2 linked regions of the Thiohalobacter thiocyanaticus genome follow. The protein of the gene in region 2 binds, or shares a complex with, the protein of the main gene of each other region. Links are inferred from orthologs where the notes say so. Each region holds a gene or a part of one and is shown on either strand. Other genes may lie near its edges.

Region 1 (3,421 bases), 620 kb from region 2 along the record:
CGCAAAGTCGAATATCTTGTCGGGATTATGTAAATCTCAGGCAGGCCTTCCCGTCATCCCGGCGCAGGCCGGAATCCATAACCACGACGGTATCTGGATTCCGCCCTACCTGGGAATGGTCCCACCAAACGAAACAATCACAACGAACTAATCATTAATACACTCTGCGTCTCTGCGCCTTTGCGTCCTCTGCGTTTCCGTCACGCATGTTCAGAAGACCCCGCCTCCAGCAGCGGCCGCAGGAACCGCCCCGTATGTGAATCCGCATGGGCCGCCACCGTCTCCGGTGTACCCTCCACGATCAGTTCGCCGCCCTTGTCGCCGCCCTCCGGCCCCAGGTCGATGACCCAGTCGGCGGTCTTGATCACGTCCAGATTGTGCTCGATCACGATCACGGTATTGCCGTGATCGCGCAGTCGGTGCAGCACGACCAGCAGCTGTTCGATGTCATAGAAGTGCAGGCCGGTGGTGGGCTCGTCCAGGATGTAGAGGGTCTTGCCGGTGTCCCGCTTGGACAGCTCACGCGCCAGCTTCACCCGCTGCGCCTCGCCGCCGGACAGGGTGGTGGCGTTCTGGCCCAGCCTGATGTACGACAGTCCGACATCCATCAGGGTCTGCAGCTTGCGCTTGAGCGCCGGTACCGCGCTGAAGAAGGACAGGGCATCCTCCACCGTCAACTCCAGTACCTCGTGGATGGTCCTGCCCTTGTAGCGGATCTCCAGGGTCTCGCGGTTGTAGCGCTTGCCGTGACAGACGTCGCAGGGCACATAAATGTCGGGCAGGAAGTGCATTTCCACCTTGATCACGCCGTCGCCCTGGCAGGCCTCGCAGCGCCCGCCCTTGACGTTGAAGCTGAAGCGGCCGCTCTTGTAGCCGCGCGAGCGTGCCTCCTGGGTGCCGGCGAACAGTTCGCGGATGGGCGTGAACAGGCCGGTGTAGGTGGCCGGGTTGGAGCGGGGCGTGCGGCCGATCGGACTCTGGTCGATGTCGACCACCTTGTCGAAGTGCTCCAGGCCCTCGATGGCGCGGTGCGGTGCCGGACTGGTGGCGGCCTTGTTCAGCTCGCGCGCGGCGAAGGGATAGAGGGTATCGTTGATGAGCGTCGACTTGCCGGAGCCGGACACGCCGGTGATGCAGGTCATCAGCCCCACCGGGATGTCGATGTCCACGCCCTTGAGGTTGTTGCCGGTCGCACCCAGCACCCGCAGCATGCGCAGTTCGTTCACCGGGGTGCGCTGCTTGGGGACTGCGATCCGACGCGTGCCCGAGAGATACTGACCGGTGAGCGAGTCGGGGTTGGCCATGATATCGGCCGGTGTGCCCTGGGCGACGATATGGCCGCCGTGGATGCCGGCGCCCGGGCCCATGTCGAGCACATGATCGGCGCTCATGATGGCCTCCTCGTCGTGCTCGACCACGATGACGGTATTGCCCAGATCACGCAGGTAGTCGAGCGTGTTGAGCAGCCGCTGGTTGTCGCGCTGGTGCAGGCCGATGGAGGGTTCATCCAGGATGTACATCACCCCCACCAGGCCGGCGCCGATCTGACTGGCCAGGCGGATGCGCTGGGCTTCGCCGCCGGAGAGGGTGTCGGCGCTGCGTTCCAGCGACAGGTAGTCCAGGCCGACATTGACCAGGAAACTCAGGCGTTGGTTGATCTCCTTGAGGATCTTGACCGCGATCCTGCCGCGACGACCTTCAAGCGTGAGCGTGCCGAAGAATTCCAGCGCCCGTACGACCGGAAGCGCGGTCAGTTCGGGCAGGGTGCGGCCTTCGATGAACACGTGCCGGGCCGCGCGGTTCAGGCGAGTGCCGCCGCACTCGGGGCAGGCGCGGGTGCTCAGATACCGGGCCAGTTCCTCGCGCACGATGTTGGATTCGGTCTCGCGGTAGCGCCGGTCCATGTTGGGGATGATGCCCTCGAAGGTGTGCCGGCGGACGGTGAAGCCCTTGCGCTCGGACAGGTACTCGAAGTCGATCTCTTCATCCCCCGAGCCGTGAAGGATCACCGCGCGCGTCGCCTCCGGCAGTTCCTCGAACGGGGTGTCGATGTCGAAGCCGTAGTGATCGGCCAGCGAACTGATGAGCTGGAAGTAATAGGCATTGCGCCGGTCCCAGCCGCGCACCGCGCCGCCGGCCAGACTCAGATGCGGATGGGCCACGATGCGTTCGGGATCGAAGAACTGCTTCACACCCAGGCCGTCGCAGGCCGGGCAGGCGCCGGCCGGGTTGTTGAAGGAGAACAGCCGCGGTTCCAGCTCGGTGATGGAGTAGCCGCACAGCGGACAGGCGAAGCGGGCCGAGAACAGCAGCGGTTCGCGCTGCGGGTCGTCCATGAAGGCGACCCGCACCTGGCCGTCGGACAGCCGCAGCGCGGTTTCGAAGGATTCGGCCAGGCGTATCTGGATGTCCGCGCGCACCTTGAGCCGGTCGACCACGGCTTCGATGGTGTGCTGGCGCTTGAGGTCGAGCGTCGGGAGCTGGTCCAGTTCGACGATTTCACCGTCGATGCGGGCGCGGATGAAACCCTGGGCGCGCAGGCCTTCCAGTATATGCACATGCTCGCCCTTGCGCGCCTGCACCACCGGCGCGAGCAGCATCAGCCGGGTGCCCTCGGGCAGGGCCATGACCTGGTCCACCATCTGGCTCACGGTCTGGGCATCCAGTGCGATGCGGTGCTCGGGGCACTCGGGCACGCCCACGCGTGCGTACAGCAGCCGCAGGTAGTCATAGATCTCGGTAATGGTGCCCACGGTGGAGCGCGGATTGTGCGAGGTGGTCTTCTGCTCGATGGAGATGGCCGGCGACAGTCCCTCGATGTGGTCGATGTCGGGCTTTTCCATCATCGACAGGAACTGGCGGGCGTAGGCCGACAGCGATTCCACATAGCGGCGCTGGCCCTCGGCGTAGATGGTGTCGAAGGCCAGTGAGGACTTGCCCGAGCCGGACAGGCCGGTGATGACGATCAGGCGGTCGCGGGGCAACTCCAGGTCGATGTTGGCCAGGTTGTGGGTGCGGGCGCCGCGTATCCGAATGGTGTCCATGCCGTTTTCCGCCGTAAATCGAACCTGTTACTATACGTCGCTTCCCCGGTCCTCGGCAAAAGGTGATTCGGCGCGTGGCAGACGGCCCCGAGCAGCATGCGAACATGACCCGCGGCGAGCGTCGCGCGGCGGTCTCGCTGGCGGGCATCTTCGCCATGCGCATGCTGGGGCTGTTCATGATCCTGCCGGTGTTCGCCCTCTATGCCGACGACTACACCGGCGCCACCCCGGGGCTGATCGGCCTGGCCATCGGCGCCTACGGCTTCACCCAGGCCCTGCTGCAGATCCCCTTCGGGCTGCTGTCCGACCGCTTCGGGCGCAAGCGCATCATCGCCATCGGACTGCTGCTGTTCGCCCTGGGCAGCCTGGTGGCCGCG
Region 2 (4,064 bases):
CGCCGGTGTCCGGGTCCAGGCTGGCGTAGACGATGATTTCCACGTCGTACTGGTCAGCGGCCGGCACAGCGGCGCTCATCAGCAGGGCAAGGGTGGCCAGGAACAGGCGACGCAGTAACATAAATAAGCCTCTGGTTTAATCGTCATTGCGAGGCGCGGAGCGCCGCGGCAATCCTCAACTGTTTTCAGGTGTGTTACGAGATTGCCGCGCTTCGCTCGCAATGACGGGACTATCAGGATTCAGTTGGCCTTTTTCAGGCGGCCTCGGGGCTGATCTCGTTCAGCAGCCGGGCCACGGTCTCCAGCCGGGTCTCGGCGTCCGGCATGTCCAGGGTGAAGCGCAGCTTCTCCACCCCGTCCAGACGGTAGTTCGCCGGTGCGGTCTGCACCAGCTGCACGATGCGGGCGGCATCGACCTGCGGCTGTTCGGTGAATTCGAAGCGGCCGGCGGTCTCGCCGGCGTCGATCTTGCGGATGCCCAGCGGCAGCGCCCTGAGCTTGAGCCGGGTGATGGCGAACAGGTTCTTCACCTGCGGCGGCAGCAGCCCGAAGCGGTCGATCAGCTCCACCTGCAGTTCGCGCAGTTCGTCCTCGCTACGGCAGTTGGCGATGCGCTTGTACAGGATCAGGCGGCCGTGCACGTCCGGTACATAGTCGTCCGGGATCAGGGCGGGGATGCGCAGGTCGATCTCGGCGCCATGTTCCAGCGGCCGTTCCAGCTGCGGTTCCTTGCCGGCCTTGAGGCTTGCCACGGCGCGTTCCAGCAACTCGGTGTAGAGGCTGAAACCGATCTCCTGGATCTGGCCGCTCTGCTCGTCGCCCAGCAGTTCGCCGGCGCCGCGGATCTCCAGGTCGTGGGTGGAGAGCGAGAAGCCCGCGCCCAGTTCCTCCAGTGAGGCGATGGCCTCCAGGCGCTTGACCGCGTCGGCGGTCATGGCGCGCGCCGGCGGCGTGACCAGGTAGGCATAGGCGCGGTGGTGCGAGCGGCCGACGCGGCCGCGCAGCTGGTGCAGCTGGGCCAGGCCCAGCTTGTCGGCGCGGTTGATGATGATGGTGTTGGCGGTGGGGACGTCGATGCCGCTCTCGATGATGGTGGTGCATACCAGCAGGTTGAAGCGCCGGTGGTAGAAGTCCAGCATCACCTGTTCCAGTTCGCGCTCGCGCATCTGGCCGTGGCCGATGGCGATGCCGGCCTCGGGCACCAGTTCGGCCAGTTCGCGGGCGACCTTGTCGATGGTCTCCACCTGGTTGTGCAGAAAATAGACCTGGCCGCCGCGTTTGATCTCGCGCAGGCAGGCCTCGCGAATGGTCTGGTCGTTCCACTCGCCGACGAAGGTCTTCACCGCCAGGCGCTGGGCCGGCGGGGTGGCGATGATGGACAGGTCGCGCAGTCCCGACAGGGACATGTTCAGCGTACGCGGGATCGGCGTGGCGGTCAGCGTGAGCATGTCCACCTCGGCGCGCAGGGCCTTGAGGCGTTCCTTCTGGCGCACGCCGAAGCGGTGCTCCTCGTCCACGATGACCAGCCCGAGCTGCTTGAACTTCACATTCTCCTGCAGCAGCTTGTGGGTGCCGATGACGATGTCGACCTTGCCGTCACTGAGTTGCTGCAGGATCGTCTCCTGCTGCTTGCCGGAGCGGAAGCGCGACAACGCCTCGATGCGGATGGGCCAGTCGGCCATACGGTCGCGGAAGTTCTCGTAGTGCTGCTGCGCGAGCAGGGTGGTGGGCACCAGCAGGGCGACCTGCTGGCCGCTGGTGGCGGCGACGAAGGCCGCGCGCATGGCGACCTCGGTCTTGCCGAAGCCGACGTCGCCGCACACCACCCGGTCCATCGGCTGCGGGGCGGCCATGTCGGCCAGCACCGCTTCGATGGCCTGCTCCTGGTCCGGGGTCTCCTCGAACGGGAAGGCGGCGGCGAACTGGCGGTACTCGTCGCTGTGGATGTCGAAGCTGTGGCCCTGGCGGGCGGCACGGCGGGCATAGATGTCGAGCAGTTCGGCGGCCACGTCGCGCGCCTTCTCGGCGGCCTTGCGTTTGGCTTTGGCCCAGTGATCGGTGCCCAGCTTGTGCAGCGGCGCGGTCTCGGGCGAACTGCCGGTGTAGCGGCTGATCAGGTGCAGCGAGTTGACCGGCACATACAGCTTGTCGCCACCGGCGTACTCCAGGGTGAGGAACTCGTTCTCCAGGCCGCCGGCGGTGAGCTTCTGCAGGCCGAGATAGCGGCCCACGCCCAGCTCCTCGTGCACCACCGGCGCGCCGACGGCGAGATCGGTGAGATCGCGGATGATGGCCTCGGGGTCGCGCGCCGGTTTGCGCCGGCTGATCTGGCTGGCGCGCCGGCCCAGCAGCTGGGTCTCGGTGAGCAGGGCCAGCGTGCCGTCCTCCAGCCGCAGGCCCTGCTCCAGCGGCGCCACGGCGATGGCCAATCGCGCGTCACTGTCCAGGAAGGCCTGCCAGCCTTCCACGGGCGTCGGGCGCAGACCGTTGTCGCGCAGGCTGTCGAGCAGATGCTCGCGGCGGCCGGCGGACTCGGCGGTGATCAGCACCCGGCCCGGGTGCTGATCGAGGAACTGCATGAGTTGTTCGGCCGGCTGCGTCGCGCGCGGCTTGAGCGAGACATCGGGCAGGCCGCAGGTGGCGAAATTGACGATTTCCGCGGCACCTTCGTCGAAGCGCAGAATCTCCACCCGGCGGCTGGCGGCCAGGTGCCGCTCCAGTTCATCCAGTCCCAGGTAGAGTTGATCCGGCGCCAGCACCGGGCGTTCGAGGTCGTGCCGGTACTGGTCGTGCCGGGCCTCGAGTTGCTGCCAGAAGTCCTGCGCGGCGGCGTCGCAGCCGGGCAGCTGCAGGAACAGGCAGTCGGCGGGCAGGTAGTCCAGCAGGCTGGCGGTCTGCTCGAAGAACAGCGGCAGATAGTACTCGATGCCGTTGGGGCTGATGCCCTGGCTGACGTCGCGGTAGACGGCGCTGCGCTGCGGATCGCCCTCGAACCGGGCCCGCCAGGCCTGGCGGAAACGGCTGACGGCATCGGGATCGAAGGGGAACTCGCGCGCCGGCAGCAGATGGATGGCCTCGACCTTTTCGATCGAACGCTGGCTGTCGGGATCGAAGGTGCGGATGCTCTCGACCTCGTCGTCGAACAGATCCAGACGGTAGGGCAGTTCGCTGCCCATGGGGTAGATGTCCAGCAGCGAGCCGCGCACCGCGAACTCGCCGTGTTCCATGACCTGGGCGACACAGGTATAGCCGGCCTGCTCGAAGCGCGCCCGCATGGCCTCCACGTCCAGCCGCTCGCCGACCTTCACCGACAGGCCGCGGCCCTGGATGTAGCTCAGCGGTGCGACCCGCTGCATCAGGGTGGAGACCGGCAGGATCAGCACGCCCTGATGGAAATCCGGCAGCCGGTACAGGGTCTCGATACGCTGGGAGATGATGTCCTGGTGCGGCGAGAAGGCGTCGTAGGGCAGGGTCTCCCAGTCGGGGAAACTGAGCCGTTCCAGGTCGCCGCCGCTGAACCAGCCGAGTTGGCCCTGCAGTTGCTCCAGCTGCGGCATGTCGGGGGTGACCAGGACCACCGGGCCGGCGTAGTCGCGCGCCGCGGCGGCCAGCGCCAGCGCCAGGCTGTCGCCGAACAGCCGGCCCCAGCGCAGGCACGCGCCAGCCTCCGGCAGGGGCGGATGGCGGGGGTCGAACGGCTTGTCCGGCGCCGGCGCCGGGGCGGTGTTCCGGTTCATGCGGGGGGAATTGTCCCATAAACGCGGGCGCGGGTCATGGTTGTGAAGATCAAGATCAAGATCAAGAGCGCCACGGAATACACGGAAAGCACGGAAAAATACGAATAAAAAATTTCATAGAGGCTCCACTTGACTAATTGTCCGTCATTCCCGCGAAGGCGGGAATCCAGAAGCCATCGCGGTCAATGGATTCCCGCCTTCGCGGGAATGACGGGAAGGACAAAAATCAGAGTTTTCTTGATTCTTTAATATTTCCGTGCCTTCCGTGTATTCCGTGGCGCTCTTAAGCTGCTCCGGGCCGCCGCGCGAGCAGCACCGCCCGCCGCG

Evidence for each region. The genes of interacting proteins can lie anywhere in the genome.
Region 1: the proteins of mfd (region 2) and uvrA are in contact, whole or in part, in a crystal structure (PDB 4DFC), measured with the Escherichia coli proteins. The link is inferred for Thiohalobacter thiocyanaticus from one-to-one orthologs.

The regions. Positions count from the first base shown.
Region 1 is NZ_AP018052.1:2,841,506-2,844,926, reverse strand. Bases 1-3,352 are described here. They hold uvrA (excinuclease ABC subunit UvrA), read right to left. Parts: upstream 3,045-3,352; coding sequence 201-3,044; downstream 1-200. Other genes in these bases: CFK21_RS13080 (MFS transporter), read left to right, coding at 3,119-3,352. Also shown: more of CFK21_RS13080, read left to right, coding at 3,353-3,421. UniProt on the Escherichia coli protein: The UvrABC repair system catalyzes the recognition and processing of DNA lesions. UvrA is an ATPase and a DNA-binding protein. A damage recognition complex composed of 2 UvrA and 2 UvrB subunits scans DNA for abnormalities.
Region 2 is NZ_AP018052.1:2,220,711-2,224,774, reverse strand. The notes cover bases 55-4,049. They hold mfd (transcription-repair coupling factor), read right to left. Parts: upstream 3,738-4,049; coding sequence 255-3,737; downstream 55-254. Other genes in these bases: cmoB (tRNA 5-methoxyuridine(34)/uridine 5-oxyacetic acid(34) synthase CmoB), read right to left, coding at 4,021-4,049; CFK21_RS10335 (CsiV family protein), read right to left, coding at 55-121. Also shown: more of CFK21_RS10335, read right to left, coding at 1-54; more of cmoB, read right to left, coding at 4,050-4,064. UniProt on the Escherichia coli protein: Couples transcription and DNA repair by recognizing RNA polymerase (RNAP) stalled at DNA lesions. Mediates ATP-dependent release of RNAP and its truncated transcript from the DNA, and recruitment of nucleotide excision repair machinery to the damaged site.